2 regions of the Ensifer sp. CCNWLY38 genome follow, and region 1 is predicted to be linked to the other one. Evidence: predicted binding sites of a transcription regulator. Region 1 holds the regulator's gene; the other holds the start of a gene.
What was found. Region 1 encodes HrcA, which represses chaperone genes, less so after heat shock. Its sites were predicted from a motif close to GTTAGCACTCNCNNNNNGNGAGTGCTAAC; they were not measured.

Region 1 (8,865 bases):
TGGAAACATCTGTCGATTTCGAAGCGCTCGACGACCAGCCGGTCGACCTCGTCTTCCTGCTGCTCGCCCCGGAAGGCGCCGGCGCCGATCACCTCAAGGCCCTGTCGCGCATTGCCCGCGTCCTGCGTGATCAGGACATGGTCGCCAAGATCCGCTCGAGCGATTCCGCCAGCGCGATCTACACGCTGCTCGACGACGACGCGACCTCGCACGCCGCCTGAAAATAGCAACGGCGCGCGTCCGCCGGACGCGCAGTGCCTGCGTCAGTAAAGCTGACGACCGTTCAAATGATCTATGAAAATCCGGAACAAGGCGCCCTGGCTCGAAATGCCGAGCCGGCGATAGATGTTCTTGCGATGGATCCGGACCGTTCCCTCGGCAATGTTCATCACCTTGCCGATCGAAAGGTTGCTGTGTCCCCGAAGGATCAGCCGCACGATGTTGCGCTGCTGCTTCGTCAGCCGGTCTGAACAAAGGCTGTCGAACGCCGCTTCCATTACATTGTCGCCCTCTTCGGAGGGCGGCGGCGCAAAGCTCCGGCCGTGCTGGCGCCAGTTCGAGCGGACCGCCTCGCGCACGATCGGCTCATAGACGCGCAGTCGCTCGAGTTCGGCCTCGCTGAAAGGCTCGCCGCCGCGGCCGCGCATCAGCGAGTAGGTCGCCTGAAGGCCACCATCGAGCGGGATGACGAAGCCGACCTCCTCCACCAGCACACCCGATTCCATCGACACGCAGGGATGAACCTCGGCGGACGACGAGAAGTCGGACTGGAAGAACCGGTCCGGCGCCAGCTCGCGCATGCGCCAGAGGCCGGCCGGCTGGCCGGCGGAGCAGGCGACGTAGAAGGGATCGAGCAGATAGGCGCCGCCGAGATAGGCGGAAAGCGCACGCGCCGATACCTTTGCCGTGTAGCCGTCGTGCAGCACGATCGGCCTGGCATCGTAGGGATAGGCAAAGGCGACGGAGAGATCGAAACTGGTGACCGATCGCAGCATCCGGTCGAGCGCCTGGCCGAAATCCTGCGTGCCGATCAGACCGATCATCGCCGAAATATCGGCGGACTCTCTTGCCAGCATTCCGGTTTCATCCCCCCGCTCCTCGTATCCCCCATGGGATATCGACAGGCCCTGCTTCGTCAACAATAATTCCCCCCGGGAGAGAGCAACAGGTCGTCGCGAAACGGGTCGCCCTTGGCGAACGCTGCGACGAACGCCGATGAGGAGGGCGCAATGGCAGGCAGGCTTTCAGGCAAGGTGGCGCTGATCAGCGGTGGCGCGGGAGGCTGCGGCCTGGCGGCGTCAGAGCTTTTCGCGCGCGAAGGCGCCAAGGTCGGTATCGTCGACCTGCCGCGCAGCAAGGGCGAAGAGGTCGCGGCATCGATCCGCGCCAATGGCGGCGAGGCGATTTTTGCCCCTGCCGACGTCTCGGTATCCGCAGAGGTGACATCCGCGGTCAAGGCGGTGGAGGCGGCGTTCGGCGCCATCACGGTGCTCTTCAACCACGCCGGCATTCTTGCCGTCGGCCCCTTCCTCGAGGTCGAGGAAGACGAATGGGACCGGCTGATGGCGGTCAATGTGCGCAGCATGTTTCTGATGACCAAGGCGGTTCTGCCCGGCATGCTTTCCGCCGGCGGCGGTAGCATCGTCTGCACCTCGTCGATCTCGGCCGTGGCGGCAACGCCGATGGAGGTGCTCTACGACACGACCAAGGGCGCCTGCCATATGTTCGCCCGCGCCATCGCCGTCGAGTTCCGCGACCGCGGCATCCGCTGCAACGCCGTCTGCCCCGGCTTCATCGCCACCGATCATGGCAAGCGCGAGCTCGTCGGCCTCAGCAAATACGGGGTTGACGTTTCGGAGGCGGCCATCGCCGCGCAGCAGGGCCGCATGTGCGACCCGAAAGAGGTGGCGAACGCGGCGCTGTTTCTTTCGAGCGATGAGGCGAGCTTCATCAACGGCACGCATCTGTTCGTCGACAATTGCTTCACCGCGGTTTGAGGGAGGGGAAAATGCTTCAGGCAGGTGGCCACTGGCGCAACTGGGTCGGAAACCAATCATGCATCGTGCGCCATCGCGGCGCGCCGGAGAGCGAGGCAGCACTTGCCGAAATGGTGCGCGAGGCGACGTCGCAAGGACTGAACGTGCGCTGCGCCGGTTCCGGCCATTCCTTCACCCCGGTGGCGTTGACCAGCGGGCTGCAACTGACGCTCTCCAGCATGCAGGGCGTCGTCGGCATCGACTACGCGCGCAAGCGCGTCGCGGTAAAGGCCGGCACCACCATCAATCAGCTCGGCAAGGTGCTGAAATCCAACGGCCTGTCGCTGATCAATCAGGGCGACATCGACAGCCAGGCGCTGGCTGGCGCGCTGACGACCGGGACGCACGGGACCGGCGCCAAGCTCGGCAACATGGCCTCGCAGATCGTCGGCATGCGCCTGGTACAGCCGGATGGCAGCATTCTCGTCGTCGATGAGACGACACCGGATCTGCTCGAGGCGGCGCGGGTATCGGTCGGCATGCTTGGTGTGATCTCGGAGATCACGCTGCAGGCGATGGACAGCTACAATCTGCATGAAAGGCTCTGGCGCTGCACCTTCGATGAAATGATCGAGCAGCACGACGAACTGGCCGCCAAGCACCGCCATTTTGGCTTCTTCTGGTGCCCGGTGCCCGAGAGCCGGCATTGCTATTGCCTGCCGGACACCGCATCGGTCTCGACCACAGACAGCACCTCCGACGTCTGCGAGATGAAGGTGATCGACATCACCGAGGAAGCACCGACGGAGCGCCGCTTCGAGAAGATCGCATACTCCTCGGAGATCTACCCGATCGAGTACGTGCCGAATTTCCACGAGCTCGAATACGCGGTCCCCGTCGCCCACGGCAAGGACGCAGTGAAGGCGGTGCGCAAGCTGATGCTGGAAAAGCACCCCACCTGCATCTATCCGATCGAGTATCGTTTCACCGCCGGAGACACGGGTTGGATCAGCCCCTTCTTCGAGCAAGACTCGATCACGCTCTCGGTCTCGGGCGAGCCGGGAACCGACTATTGGGGCTACCTTGGGGACGTCGATATGATCCTGCGGCAGTACGGCTCACGGCCGCACTGGGGCAAGCTGCATTTCCTCGGCGCCGAGGATGTGACGGCGCTCTATCCCCGCGCAGGCGATTTCCGGGCGCTCAGGGCCAAGGTCGATCCGGAGGGCCGCTTCCTCAACGATCACCTGCACCAGCTTTTCGGATAGCGTTTGCGGCTGACGCCGCTCCCGTCTTCTGCCCAAACAAAAACGCCGCGCGAAGTTCGCGCGGCGTTTTCTTTAAACTCTGTTCGGTTGGATCAAGCAGACGGTGCGTCGCCGTTCTCGGCGGCCACGACCTTCGGTCCGCCCTTGGAGACGCCGACCATGGCCGGACGCAGAACACGGTCACCGATCACGTAGCCGGCTTGAACCACCTGCAGCACCGTGTTGTTCGGCACGTCCGCATTGGGAATCTCGAACATCGCCTGATGGAAGTTCGGGTCGAACTTCTGGCCTTCCGGCTCCAGCTTCTTGACGCCGTGGCGCTCAAGCGCCGAAAGCATCGAGCGCTCGGTCATTTCCACGCCCTCGATCAGGGCGGTCAGGCCAGCCTCGCCTGCTTCCCTGGCCTCTGCCGGAATGGCATCGAGGGCGCGGCGCAGGTTATCCGAAACGGCGAGCATGTCGCGGGCGAAGCCGGCGACGGAATAGGACTTCGCATCCTTCACGTCGCGTTCGGTGCGGCGGCGCAGGTTGTCCATCTCGGCGGCAAGCCGAAGGTACTTGTCACGCAGCTCGGCGCTCTCGGCCCTTGCGAGCTCCAACGGATCGGGCTCGGCAACCGGCGCAGCTTCAGCGGCGTCGGCAGCATCAGGCGCGGCATCGAATACCTCGTCGGTAGCCTCGGGTCCGTGCTTGTTCGTATCGTCGGTCATGACGTTCTCCGCAGTGTCGTCTCTATCGTCCTTCGCATTTCCACGCCGCAAGCGCGAGCCTGCGTGTCAGCAAAAATGCCCTGTGGCTGGATTTGAAGCCGATATCGAGGTTTGGGGCCGAAAAATCAAGGGTTCAATCGCGCGCGCGGCCAAAAGCCCGCCTTTAGCGGGAGAGCCGCGACATCAGCTGCGCGGTATAATCGACCATCGGCACGATGCGGGAATAGTTGAGCCGCGTCGGACCGATGACGCCGACCGCGCCGACGATACGGTCCTCGCCATCGCGATAGGGCGCGACGATCAGCGAGGAGCCGGAGAGCGAGAAGAGCTTGTTTTCCGAGCCGATGAAGATCCGGACACCCGGGCCGCTCTCGGCAAGATCGAGCAGCTCGATCAGGCTGTCCTTCTTTTCGAGATCGTCGAAGAGCATGCGGAGCCGATCGATATCCTCGGCCCCCTCCAGTCCTTCGAGCAGATTGGCCCGCCCGCGCACGATCAACCGCGCCGGCTTCTCGTCGCCTTCATTGCCCGACCAGATGGCGAGACCGCGCTCGACGAGGTCTTGCGACAGCGCGTCGAGTTCGCCGCGCACCGTCCGCTTCACCTTTTCGAGCTGGGTGCGCACCTCGCCGATCGTCTGGCCGGCAAGATGGGCGTTGAGGAAGTTCGCGGCTTCGGTGAGCTGCGAGCTGGTGACCCCTGCCGGCAGTTCGATGATGCGGTTTTCCACCTGGTCGTGCTCGCCGACGAGAACGGCCAGCGCCTTGGTCGGCGCCAGGCGAATGAACTCGACATGCTTCAGCACGGGATCGGCCTTGGCGGTGATGACGAGGCCGGCCCCGCGTGACATGCCTGACAGCATCTGGCTGGCTTCGGTCAGCAGCGCATCGACCGGCTGCGTATGGTCATCGCGCCGCACGTGACGGTCGATCGACGCCCGGTCCTCGACCGAGAGATTGCCGACCTGCATAAAGGCGTCGACGAAGAAGCGTAGCCCCGTCTGGGTGGGCAGACGGCCAGCGCTGACATGCGGCGAGTAGATGAGACCGAGATCTTCGAGATCGCTCATCACATTGCGAACGGAAGCGGGAGAGAGCGACATGGGCAGGAGCCGCGACAGATTGCGCGAGCCGAGCGGCTCGCCGCTCGTCAGATAGGTTTCCACGATGCGACGGAAAATTTCGCCCGAGCGCTCATCCAGCGCCGCTGCGATTTCCTTTGCTCCGGGATTGCGCAGTACCATGTCACTCCACACTCGCAGGCACATCCTGCCGTGCCCGGAATATAGTGATCCTGCCGCCCGATGGCAAAAGGGAAAAATCGACTGGTCCCCCGGCTATCCACCGGTTCCCTTTGCCTGCGCCATGCTCTAGAAGGCTCTCCAGATACGATAGGAGTTGACGATGCGGCCATCCGGCAGAAAAACCGACCAAATGCGCAAGGTTTCCTTCGAGCGCAATTTTTCCAAGCACGCGGAAGGTTCCTGTCTGGTGCGGTTCGGCGATACGCACGTGCTGTGCACCGCCAGCCTTGAGGAGAAGGTTCCGGCCTGGCTGCGCAACGGCGGCAAGGGTTGGGTGACGGCGGAATACGGCATGCTGCCGCGCGCCACCGGCGAGCGCATGAAGCGCGAGGCGGCAAACGGCAAGCAGAGCGGCCGTACCCAGGAAATCCAGCGGCTGATCGGCCGGTCGCTGCGCGCTGTCGTCGATCTTCCTGCACTTGGCGAACGCCAGATCTCGATCGACTGCGACGTCATCCAGGCCGATGGCGGCACCCGCACGGCCTCGATCACCGGCGCCTGGGTCGCGCTCTACGATTGCCTGAAGTGGATGGAAGCGCGTAACATGGTCAAGGTCGAGAAGGTCCTGAAGGACCATGTCGCCGCCATCTCCTGCGGCATCTTCGCCAACCAGTCCGTGATCGACCTCGATTACCTCGAAGACTCTGCGGCCGAGACCGATGCCAACTTCGTCATGACCGGCTCCGGCGGCATCGTTGAAATCCAGGGTACGGCCGAAGGCAAGCCGTTCTCGGAAGAGGAATTCGCAAGCCTGATGGGCCTGGCAAAGAACGGCATTGCCGAACTGGTCGCGCTGCAGAAGCAGGCGATTGCAGGCTGACCACAGGAGAAAAGATGGCCCCGGCACTGGAAGGCATACTCGAGACTGCGCTCTACGCGACCGATCTCGATGCCGCCGAGGCCTTCTACGGCGGCGTTCTCGGCCTTGAGAAGATCACCCGCGCTGGAAACCGGCACGTGTTCTTCCGCTGCGGCCAAGGCGTGCTTTTGATCTTCAATCCGGTCGAGACGGTGAAACCGCCAGCACCGGACGCCACCCTGCCGGTACCACCGCATGGCACGACCGGCCGGGGACATATGTGCTTTCGCGTGCGCGCCGAGGCGCTCGACGCCTGGAAAGCGAAACTGGAAGCGGCCGGTATCAAGATCGAAAGCGATCTGCGCTGGCCGAACGGGGCGCGATCCTTCTATTTCCGCGACCCGGCCGGCAACAGCCTCGAATGTGCGGAACCGGGCCTCTGGTCCATCGAATGAATACGAAGCGAGACACCATGCGCAAACTCGACAACAAGACGCTGATCGTCGCCAGCCACAATGCCGGCAAGATTCGCGAGATCCGCGATCTCATCGGCCCGCTCGGTTTCGAGGCGAAGTCGGCGGCGGACCTCAATTTCATCGAGCCCGACGAAACCGGCACCACCTTCGAGGAGAACGCCACCATCAAGGCGCTCGCCTCGGCCAAGGCTTCGGGCCTGCCGGCGCTTTCGGACGATTCCGGTCTTTCAATCGACGCACTCAACGGCGCGCCCGGCGTCTACACCGCCAACTGGGCCGAGCGCGAGGACGGCAGCCGCGATTTCGCGATGGCCATGGAGAAGGTCGAAAAAGCATTGCAGGAAAAGGGCGCAACGACGCCTTCCGAGCGCGCCGCCCGCTTCGTCTCGGTGCTCTGCCTTGCCTGGCCGGACGGCCATGTCGAGCTCTTCCGTGGCGAGGTCGAAGGCTTCGTGGTCTGGCCACCGCGCGGCAGCCAGGGTTTTGGCTACGATCCGGTCTTCCAGCCGAAGGGCTACGAGACCACCTTCGGCGAAATGAGCGCCGACGAAAAACACGGCTGGAAGCCGGGCGATGCGCAGGCCCTGTCGCACCGCGCCCGCGCCTTCAAGATTTTTGCCGAGACCTGCCTCGGAGCCTGATCTGAGCGGGATGAGGAAAAGTGTGAGCGGTTTTCCGCCCGCATCCCGCTCCCTACTGAAAGTGACCATGAGAGACGCAACGATGCAGACGGCCACGCTATCGGCGATTGGTGACGGCATGGACCCCGGTTTCGGGGTCTATGTACACTGGCCGTTCTGCGCGGCCAAATGCCCCTATTGCGACTTCAACAGCCATGTGCGCCACCAACCGGTGGACCAGCCGCGTTTCGTTTCCGCCTTCCTGAAGGAGATGGAAGAAGTCCGCGAGCTCTCCGGCCCGCGCACCGTCACCAGCATCTTCATGGGCGGCGGTACGCCGTCGCTGATGGAGCCGGCAACGGTGGACGCGATCCTCTCCGGTATCGCTCGCCATTGGCACGTGCCGGACGGCATCGAAATCACCATGGAAGCGAACCCTTCGAGCGTCGAGGCGACGCGCTTCCACGGCTATCGCGCCGCCGGCGTCAATCGCGTCTCGCTCGGCGTCCAGGCGCTGAACGACCGAGATCTGAAGTTTCTCGGGCGGCTGCACAATGTCGAGGATGCACTGAAGGCGATCCGGCTCGCACGCGAGATCTTCCCACGCATGTCCTTCGACCTGATCTATGCCCGCCCCAACCAGACGGTCGAGGAGTGGGAACGCGAGTTGAAGGAGGCGGTCTCCTATGCGGTCGATCACCTGTCGCTCTACCAGCTGACGATCGAGGAGGGCACGCCCTTCTACGGCCTGCACAAGGCCGGAAAGCTCATCGTTCCGGACGGCGAACAATCGGCCGTACTCTACGAGGCAACGCAGGAGATCACCGCATCGATCGGCATGCCGGCCTATGAAGTCTCCAACCACGCACGTCCGGGTGCTGAAAGCCGGCACAACCTCACCTACTGGCGCTATGGCGACTATGCAGGTATTGGCCCCGGCGCCCACGGCCGCCTCGGCATCGGCAGCGGCAAGATTGCGACCTCCACCGAACGCAAGCCCGAGGAATGGCTGCGCCTCGTCGAGACCTACGGCCACGGCATGATCGAGCGCGAGGCGCTCGACCTCGAAGCGCAGTCGGATGAACTGCTGCTGATGGGCCTGCGCCTCAAGGAAGGCGTCGATCTTGCCCGCTGGCAGACCCTTTCCGGCCGCGATCCGGACCCGGAGCGCGAGCAGTTCCTGATCGACCACGGCTTCATCGAGCGGCTCGGCAATTCGCGCCTGCGCTGCACGCCGGCCGGCATGCTGATCCTCGACGCCGTGGTGGCGGACCTCGCCTGCCCCTGAGGGCAGGCGGTCTTCGCCGGCTACAGACTCAATCGAACGTTTCACCCGATAGCGGCGTGGCCCGCATCGAGGCGCGCTCCTCGAACGCGTCGAACCAGCGTGTCAGCGTTGGGCGGTTACGGAACGATGGCAGGTTGCGAAACGCCATCCAGGAGAGCGCCGTCGCCAGCGCGATCTGGCCGATATCGACGTCTTCCTCGGGCGACAACGTCTGCTCCAGCCAATCGTAGGTCGCTTCGATCTTTTCTTCGTAGCCCTTGGCGAGTTCCGGAAAACGCAGGTGCTCCGGGCGCCTCTCCCATTCCCAGCGAAGACCGATGCCGGTCTGGGCAAGGACCTGCGCCACCGACTGCATGCGCAGCGCCCGCCACCGAGGCTCGCCGGCCTCGGGGATTAGCTTGCGTCCCTCATGCAGCGTATCGAAA
Region 2 (8,865 bases), 430 kb from region 1:
CGCTGGGATGCCACGCTCGTTGTCGCGTCGATCGTGCTCGGCTCGCTGTTCGACATCGGCGCACTCGGCACGATTGCCCGTATGGGCAAGCCGCTGAAGGCGAAGATCATCGCGACGCTCCTGATGACGCTCGGCATCGTCGCGCTGCACTTCACCGCCATGGGCGCCGTGACGATCGAAGTCGGTCTCATCACCCCAACCTATGAAGGCATGATCCAGCCGCACTTGCTCGCCTTCGTCATTGCCGGAACCGCCTTCTTCCTTCTGTCCCTGGTGCTGGTTGCCGCCGGCTTTGCCCATCATGCCGAGCTCTCCGCCGCCGCAACCGAACGGGAGTTCACGCGCTTCGTCCGCAGCGTGAAGGACTACGCGATCTACATGCTCGACGTCGATGGCCGCGTGGCGAGCTGGAATGCCGGCGCCGAGGCCAACAAGGGCTATGCCGCCGAGGAAATCATTGGCAAGAATTTCGCCTGCTTCTATTCGGACGACGATCAGCGCGATGGCCTGCCGCGCCGCGCGCTTGAGGTTGCCGTGGCTGAGGGCAAGTTTGAGAACGAGGGTTGGCGCTATCGCAAGGACGGCTCTCGCTTCTGGGCGCATGTGGTGATCGATCCGTTCCTGGACGAGGAGGGCAAGCACGCCGGCTTCATCAAGATCGTCAAGGACACCACCAAGGCGAAGGCCGATGCCGATCGCATCGCCGAGGTCAGCAACAACCTCGATGTCGCGCTCGAGAACATGTCGCAAGGTATCTGCCTGTTCGATAGCGATGACCGGCTGCTCCTGTCGAACCGACGCTGCCGCGAGATCTTCGGCTTCTCCGAGACGCTTGCCGGCAAAGGCCTGACCTTCCGCGAGATTCTCGATATCGTCTTCGCCCGCATTTACGCCGAGCCCGAAATTGCGCGAGCCAAGGCCGAGGAACTCTATCAGAAACACCGGATTGAAATGGTCGGCAAGGGCGGTGGCGATATCGTCGAGAAGCTCGCCAACGGCCGCTCGATCCTGACCAAGCACCGCACGCTGCCCGATGGTGGCTGGGTCAGCACCTATGAGGACATTACCGAGCGGCTCGACACCGAGGAGCAGATCACCTTCCTTGCGCGTCATGACAGCCTGACGGGCCTGCCGAACCGGTTGCAGTTCAGCAGCTATCTCGAAGAGGAACTGGATGCCGCCGCCTGGTTCAACCGCAAGGCTGCCGTCATCGGCATCGACCTCAACAAATTCAAGGAAGTCAACGACCTGCACGGCCATGCCGCCGGCGATTTCGTACTGGTGACGATTGCTCAGCGCGTGAAGGGCCTGTTGCAGGAAGGCGAGTTCGTGGCGCGCCTCGGCGGCGACGAGTTCGCCGCGGTCAAACGCTTCGAGGAACTGGCCGAACTCAACGACTTCCTGCGCCGCATCGAAAAGAGCCTGCACGAGGAAATGCGCTTCGGCGATTTCGAGCTCAAGTCCGGCGGCAGCATGGGCGTCGCGATCTACCCGCAGGATGCGGAAACGGCCGATACGCTGATCAACAATGCCGACCTCGCGATGTACAGGGCGAAGGCTGCGCTCAACCAGACCATCTGCTTCTACGAGGTTTCGATGGACGAGGCTGCCCGCCAGCGGCGTGCGCTTGCCAACGATCTCTGGGATGCCGTCGACAAGAAGCAGCTTGCCTTGCACTACCAGGTGCAGAAGTCGGTGATGACCGGCGCCGTCATCGGCTACGAGGTGCTCCTGCGCTGGCATCATCCCGAACGCGGCATGGTGCCGCCCAGCGAATTCATTCCACTGGCCGAAGAGTGCGGTGCGATCCTGCCGATCGGCGAATGGGTGCTGCGCGAAGCCTGCCGCGAGGCCGCCGGTTGGGAGAGCAACCACAAGATCGCCGTCAACCTGTCGGCGGTCCAGCTCGCCAATGGCGATATCGTCAGCCTGGTGCAGGACGTGCTTGCCGAGACCGGGCTCGATCCGAACCGGCTGGAGCTTGAAATCACGGAGTCGACGATCATCGACGACAAGGAGCGCGCGCTGCTGACCCTGCGTCAGATCAAGGAACTAGGCGTAACGATCGCGATCGACGATTTCGGCACCGGATATTCCTCGCTCGAAACGCTGCGATCGTTCCCCTTCGACAAGATCAAGCTCGACAAGAGCTTCATGTGGGAAGTGGAGGGCAGCCCGCAGGCCAAGGCGATCGTCCGCGCCATCCTGGCGCTCGGACAAAGCCTGTCGGTGCCGGTCCTTGCCGAGGGCGTCGAGACGCAGACGCAGCTCGATATCCTGCAGGCGGAAGGCTGCGACGAGGCACAGGGCTATCTGCTCGGCCGCCCGGCCCCGATAACGCTCCTGTTCAGCGGCGACGAAGAGGCGGCCGCCGCCTGATCGGGCGGCCGTCCTTCATCATCGCGAGGATCGTGTCCATGGCGAGCGCCATTTCTGGTCGGGGTTTCAAGCCTTGTCGGCGCGAACTGTCGGCCGGGTCAGGTCTTCGCTATTGCCGCAGCAACGTCCGGCCGGCGCCTTCCACCAGGAAGCGCGGGAAGAAGAAGACACCCGTTATCGTGCCGGAATAGCGCTGTTCGAGACCTGAGGATTCGCCGATGCAGAACAGCGGCTGTTTCTGGCCGTGCTCTTCGAGTGCGATCGTCGTCGAAAAGCAGAAGGATGAGCAGCTTGTCGCCGCCTGCTCGAAAAGCTCGAGCACGTGGTTGCGATCGGCCGGGTCGTAGCAGCGCACGAAGTTGAGCAGGCCGCATTCGCCGTCGCGCAGGCCATGGATGGCGGCAGCTTTCTCGCCAAGCCGGAACAGCCCCGTGGACAAGTCGCCCGACCAGCCTTCCGCCGCGCAGAACTGCTGCAGGAACTCATGATGTGGCAGGTCGAGGTGCGGCTGTCCCGGGGAGCCGAGGGGAACGGAATTTGCTCTCGTGATCTTGAACACGGTTTACCCCAGCAGCACTCCTGGACATCGTCTTCGACGCCCCAGGAAACACGTCCTATTGTGCAAATTTCGCCCAACCATCAACCAATGCAAGAGTACACGCCGCCTACTGCGGGCGGTTGTTCAACTCGAATGGGTCGCGAGATAGCAATGAAGCTCGCCAGCGAAGTAATTTCGTCGGAGAGGTCGGCTCAATTTGCGATTAAATACTTATATGCTTTTCGTGATATTCTCGAAGAGGTCTCGGATGTTCGGTTAGTGCGAAAAAGCTTTGGCGATTGTTCGCCCGCTTGAGTTCGCTACCCGATCTCCCATGAATCTCCGCCCACTTGGGGCGCTGTTATAGTTCGTTTTTTTTCGACTTCAACGGTTTTTTGAAGCCGGACTACAACCGGTGGCTTTTTTCTGCGGAGAGATTGCCAGACAGGTTCATCACCAGTGAATGGCATTGATAAAAAACGAGAAAGGCGACCCGAAGGCCGCCTTTCCGATCCGGATGGATCATGAATGCGAAAAGGCTATCGCCTTATCACATCATGTCCATTCCACCCATGCCGCCCATGCCGCCCGGCATGCCAGCAGGTGCATCCTTCTTCGGCAGTTCGGCGATCATGGCTTCCGTCGTGACGAGGAGGCCGGCAACCGAAGCTGCGTCCTGAAGGGCGGTGCGAACGACCTTGACCGGGTCGATGATGCCCATGGCGATCATGTCGCCATATTCGCCGGTCTGGGCGTTGTAGCCGAAGTTGTCCTGGTCCTTGTCGAGGATCTTGCCGACAACGATCGAAGCTTCGTCACCAGCGTTCTCTGCGATCTGGCGGGCCGGAGCCTGCAGAGCGCGACGAACGATGTTGATGCCGGCTTCCTGGTCGTCGTTGGCACCCTTGACGGTGATCTTGACGGAAGAACGCAGCAGGGCAACGCCGCCGCCCGGTACGATGCCTTCCTGAACAGCAGCGCGCGTCGCGTTGAGAGCGTCGTCGATGCGGTCCTTCTTTTCCTTCACTTCGACTTCCGTCGAACCGCCGACGCGGATGACGGCAACGCCGCCAGCGAGCTTGGCAAGACGTTCCTGCAGCTTTTCGCGGTCGTAGTCGGAGGTGGTGTCTTCGATCTGGGCCTTGATCTGGGCAACGCGGCCTTCGATGTCGGCCTTCTGGCCGGCGCCGTCGACGATCGTCGTGTTTTCCTTGGAGATCGAAACCTTCTTCGCACGGCCGAGCATGTCGAGCGTGACGTTTTCGAGCTTGATGCCGAGGTCTTCGGAGATCACGGTGCCGCCCGTCAGGATGGCGATGTCTTCGAGCATGGCCTTGCGGCGATCGCCGAAGCCCGGAGCCTTGACAGCAGCAATCTTCAGGCCGCCACGCAGCTTGTTGACGACGAGCGTAGCAAGAGCTTCGCCTTCTACGTCTTCAGCGATGATCAGGAGCGGCTTGCCGGTCTGAACGACAGCTTCGAGAACCGGGAGCATTGCCTGGAGGTTCGAGAGCTTCTTCTCGTGGAGGAGAACGAAGACGTCGTCGAGGTCAGCGACCATCTTTTCCGGGTTGGTGACGAAGTAGGGGCTGAGGTAGCCGCGGTCGAACTGCATGCCTTCGACGACTTCGAGTTCGGTTTCGGCGGTCTTGGCTTCTTCAACCGTGATGACGCCTTCGTTGCCGACCTTCTGCATCGCTTCAGCAATGTCGAGGCCGATCTGACGCTCGCCGTTTGCCGAGATCGTGCCGACCTGTGCGACTTCTTCCGAAGTGTTGATCTTCTTGGCCTTGGCCTGGAGATCCTTGACGACTTCGGTGACGGCGAGGTCGATACCGCGCTTCAGGTCCATCGGGTTCATGCCGGCAGCAACGGCCTTGGCGCCTTCGCGAACGATCGCCTGGGCAAGAACGGTTGCAGTCGTGGTGCCGTCGCCGGCGATGTCGTTGGTCTTCGAAGCAACTTCGCGGACCATCTGGGCGCCCATGTTTTCGAACTTGTCTTCGAGTTCGATTTCCTTGGCGACCGATACGCCGTCCTTGGTGATGCGCGGAGCGCCGAAGGACTTGTCGATGATGACGTTACGACCCTTCGGGCCGAGCGTGACCTTTACCGCGTCAGCGAGGATGTCGACGCCACGCAGCATCTTTTCGCGCGCGGTGCGGCCGAACTTGATTTCTTTTGCAGCCATTAGAGAAAACTCCCGGGCTCATTGCCCATTGGTTGTCATAAAAAGGGGTGGACGACGGCTGATCAGCCGATGATGCCCATGATGTCGGCTTCCTTCATGATCAGAAGGTCTTCGCCGTTGATCTTGACTTCGGTGCCCGACCACTTGCCGAACAGAACGCGGTCGCCAGCCTTGACGTCGAGAGCAACAACCTTGCCGCTTTCGTCACGGGCGCCCGAACCGACGGCGACGATTTCGCCTTCCTGCGGCTTTTCCTTGGCGGTGTCCGGAATGATGATACCGCCCTTGGTCTTCTCTTCAGACTCGACGCGGCGAACGACGACGCGGTCGTGCAGCGGGCGGAAGTTGGTGCTTGCCATTAGTCTAATCCCTCGATCAAATGACATTACGGATCGCTGATCGACCCGATGGATGGGTGTTAGCACTCTCATTTATCGAGTGCTAGCGATGCCGAGATAAGCCTGGGTATGGGGTGAGTCAAGGATCGGGCCCAGATTTTTTGCCGGCGGCAGTAGCCTTGGGCGAGCGCGGCAGGCGAGGGCGTAGGCAGCCTAGCCCCATTCTTGGCGAAATGTAGGCGATCGCGTGGACGAATGGCATTGGCGGGGTTTTGACGGTTGATAACCGCTGCAAAGTGCCTTGGCGCCGCAAACCACGAGCGGGCGGCATCCGCAATGCACTTTTCTTCGACGCCCGACAGTGCCGGAATCCTTGGGAGGGGGCGCCTTTTTCAGGCGACGAGACTTGTATTCTCCTGCCTTCCTTGCCATGCAAGCCGGAAACCGTGTTTGCAGGAAGCCAGAATGGCCGCAAGGATCAACAGTTTTCGGGAAATCGCTGCGCGCTACGACGTGGTGCTGTGCGATGTCTGGGGCGTTCTTCACAACGGCGTGCAGGCCTTTGCCTCCGCCTGCGAGGCGTTGGCCGAGGCGCGTGCCGCCGGCCTGACCGTGGTGCTGATCACCAACTCGCCACGTCCGCATCCGGGTGTGAAGATCCAGATCCGCGGTCTCGGCGTTCCGGACGAGGCCTATGACCGGATCGTGACCTCGGGCGATGTGACCCGCGCGCTGATCGCCGCCGCCGCCAAGAAGATCTTCTTCATCGGCGCCGAGCGCGACCTGCCGCTGCTCGAAGGCCTGGGAACGCAGATCGTTTCGTCGGAAGATGCTGAGACGGTCGTCTGTGCCGGCTTCTATGACGACGAAACCGAAACGCCGGAGCATTACCGCGCGACGCTGACGGGCCTTGCCCAGCGCAAGATCCCGTTCATCTGTGCCAATCCCGATCTGGTGGTCGAGCGCGGTCACCGGCTGATCCCCTGTGCCGGCGCAATCGCCAAGCTCTATGAAGAGCTCGGTGGCGAGGCGCGCATTGCCGGCAAGCCCTATATCGCCATCTACCGTGCGGCGCTGACGGAGGCGAAGGCCGTTCGTGGCGCGCTTGACCTGTCGCGTGTCATCGCCGTTGGCGACGGCATGCCGACGGACGTCAAGGGCGCCCAGGATGCCGGCTTCGATCTGCTCTATATCAGTGCCGGTATCCACGCCCAGGAATACATGAACGAAAGCCGCACCGACGAGGCGAAGCTCGCCGCCTTCCTGAAGAAGGAAGGCGCGTCGCCGAAATATTGGATGCCGCGGCTCGCCTGACAGGAAGACGGAGATGACGGTTTTTCATCGCAACGAGACCCGTGATCCGCTTCCGCAGCATCTGCGCGGCGGCGTCGTCGCGATCGGTAACTTCGACGGCGTGCACCGGGGTCACCAGTCGGTGCTCAATCGGGCGCTGGAAGAGGCCAAAGCGCGCGGTGTGCCGGCGCTCGTGCTGACCTTCGAGCCGCATCCGAGAACCGTGTTCCGTCCGGAAACCCCGGTCTTCCGACTGACGCCGGCACCGCTGAAGGCGCGCATCCTCGAAGGCATGGGTTTCGGCGCCGTCATCGAGTATCCGTTCGACCGCACCTTCTCGCAGCTTTCCGCATCGGATTTTATCCACCGTATCCTGCTCGAATGGCTGCACGCCTCACATGTCGTCACCGGCTTCGATTTCCACTTCGGCAAGGGGCGCGAGGGCGGCCCCGCCTTCCTGATGGCGGCCGGCGGCGATAACGGATTTGGCGTGACGCTCGTCGATGCCTTCCGCGACGAAAACGCATCGGTCATCTCGTCCAGTTACGTGCGCTCGCTGCTTGGCGAAGGGGATGTCTCGCAAGCTGCCGGCATGCTCGGCTATCGCTACCTGGTCGAGGCGGAAGTGATCGGCGGCAAGAAGCTCGGCCGCGAACTTGGCTTTCCCACCGCCAATATGCGGCTTGCGCCTGAGGTGGAGCTCCGGCCGGGCATCTACGTCGTGCGCTTCCGCCGACCCAACGGTTCGCTCTATGACGGTGTCGCCAGCTTCGGACGCCGTCCGACAGTCGATAGCGATGGCGAGCCCTTGCTTGAAACCTTCGTCTTCGACTTTTCGGGCGATCTCTACGGCGAGATCTGTGCGGTCACCTTCTTCGGCCACCTGCGCGACGAGCTGAAATTCGACGGGCTCGATCCGCTGGTGGCGCAGATCCGTCAGGACGAGGCAGAGGCGCGGGCGTTGCTCTCCGGTGTGCAGCCGCTCGGCGACATCGACCGCAAGCTCAACTTCGCCTGACAAAAGAATTCGGCGTCCGCGCAGCGGCGGACCTTTTCAAAAGCCCGAAAACGCCTTAAACAACCGGCCACCATGACCCGGCACCGTCGATTGATCATCGATCAGCGAATTATTGGCCCGGCCTTCCGCGCGCTTTAGTCAGCCGGAAGGTCCGGGATTTCGGCGTTTCCGACGCCCCAGTCATCTCTCGATACCGAGCCCATTTCGTATGCGCGGCCCCTCGCGCGAAGAAGCGATTGCAAAGACCATGACCGACACCGCTGAAAAGATCGACTACTCCTCGACCCTCTATCTGCCGCAGACGGAATTCCCGATGCGCGCCGGCCTGCCGCAGAAGGAGCCGGAAACGGTGGCCCGCTGGCAGCAGATGGGCCTCTACAAGAAGCTGCGCGCATCGGCCGCCGGCCGCGACAAGTTCGTGCTGCATGACGGCCCGCCCTATGCGAACGGCAACATCCACATCGGCCATGCGCTGAACAAGATCCTCAAGGACGTCATCAACCGCTCGTTCCAGATGCGCGGCTTCGACGCCAACTATGTGCCCGGCTGGGACTGCCATGGTCTGCCGATCGAGTGGAAGATCGAAGAGAAGTACCGCGAGAAGGGCCAGAACAAGGACGAGGTCCCGGTCAACGAATTCCGTAAGGAGTGCCGTGACTTCGCCTCCGGCTGGATCCAGGTCCAGGCCGAGGAGTTCAAGCGTCTTGGCATCGAGGGTGATTTCGACAATCCCTACACGACGATGAACTTCCATGCGGAAGCGCGCATCGCCGGCGAACTGATGAAGATCGCCAAGCTCGGCCAACTCTACCGCGGCTCCAAGCCGGTCATGTGGTCGGTCGTCGAGCGCACCGCGCTTGCCGAAGCCGAAGTCGAATATGCCGATGTCGAAAGCGACATGATCTGGGTGAAGTTCCCGGTCACCGAAGGCCCGGACGCGCTTTCCGGCAGCTTTGTCGTAATCTGGACGACCACGCCCTGGACCATCCCCGGCAACCGCGCCATCGCCTTTTCCTCGCGCTACGCCTATGGTCTCTATGAAGTGGCGACCGCCGAGAACGACTTCGGCCCGCAGCCGGGCGAGAAGCTGATTTTCGCCAAGCGCCTG

Region 2: the regulator HrcA is predicted to act here: its motif matches at 5,526-5,554, upstream of groES (co-chaperone GroES).

The regions. Positions count from the first base shown of each region.
Region 1 covers NZ_JBBBBO010000001.1:801,694-810,558, forward strand. Annotated here, with positions in the region: gene ptsN (PTS IIA-like nitrogen regulatory protein PtsN) at 1-221, shown strand, start outside; gene V7S54_RS03905 (helix-turn-helix transcriptional regulator) at 264-1,076, opposite strand; gene V7S54_RS03910 (SDR family NAD(P)-dependent oxidoreductase) at 1,230-1,997, shown strand; gene V7S54_RS03915 (D-arabinono-1,4-lactone oxidase) at 2,009-3,244, shown strand; gene grpE (nucleotide exchange factor GrpE) at 3,337-3,954, opposite strand; gene hrcA (heat-inducible transcriptional repressor HrcA) at 4,118-5,197, opposite strand; gene rph (ribonuclease PH) at 5,358-6,077, shown strand; gene V7S54_RS03935 (VOC family protein) at 6,092-6,511, shown strand; gene rdgB (RdgB/HAM1 family non-canonical purine NTP pyrophosphatase) at 6,529-7,173, shown strand; gene hemW (radical SAM family heme chaperone HemW) at 7,256-8,440, shown strand; gene V7S54_RS03950 (glutathione S-transferase family protein) at 8,469-8,865, opposite strand, start outside.
Region 2 covers NZ_JBBBBO010000001.1:369,020-377,884, reverse strand. Annotated here, with positions in the region: gene V7S54_RS01920 (bifunctional diguanylate cyclase/phosphodiesterase) at 1-2,379, shown strand, start outside; gene V7S54_RS01915 (hypothetical protein) at 2,489-2,938, opposite strand; gene groL (chaperonin GroEL) at 3,468-5,108, opposite strand; gene groES (co-chaperone GroES) at 5,171-5,467, opposite strand; gene V7S54_RS01900 (TIGR01459 family HAD-type hydrolase) at 5,912-6,760, shown strand; gene V7S54_RS01895 (bifunctional riboflavin kinase/FAD synthetase) at 6,774-7,757, shown strand; gene ileS (isoleucine--tRNA ligase) at 8,005-8,865, shown strand, end outside.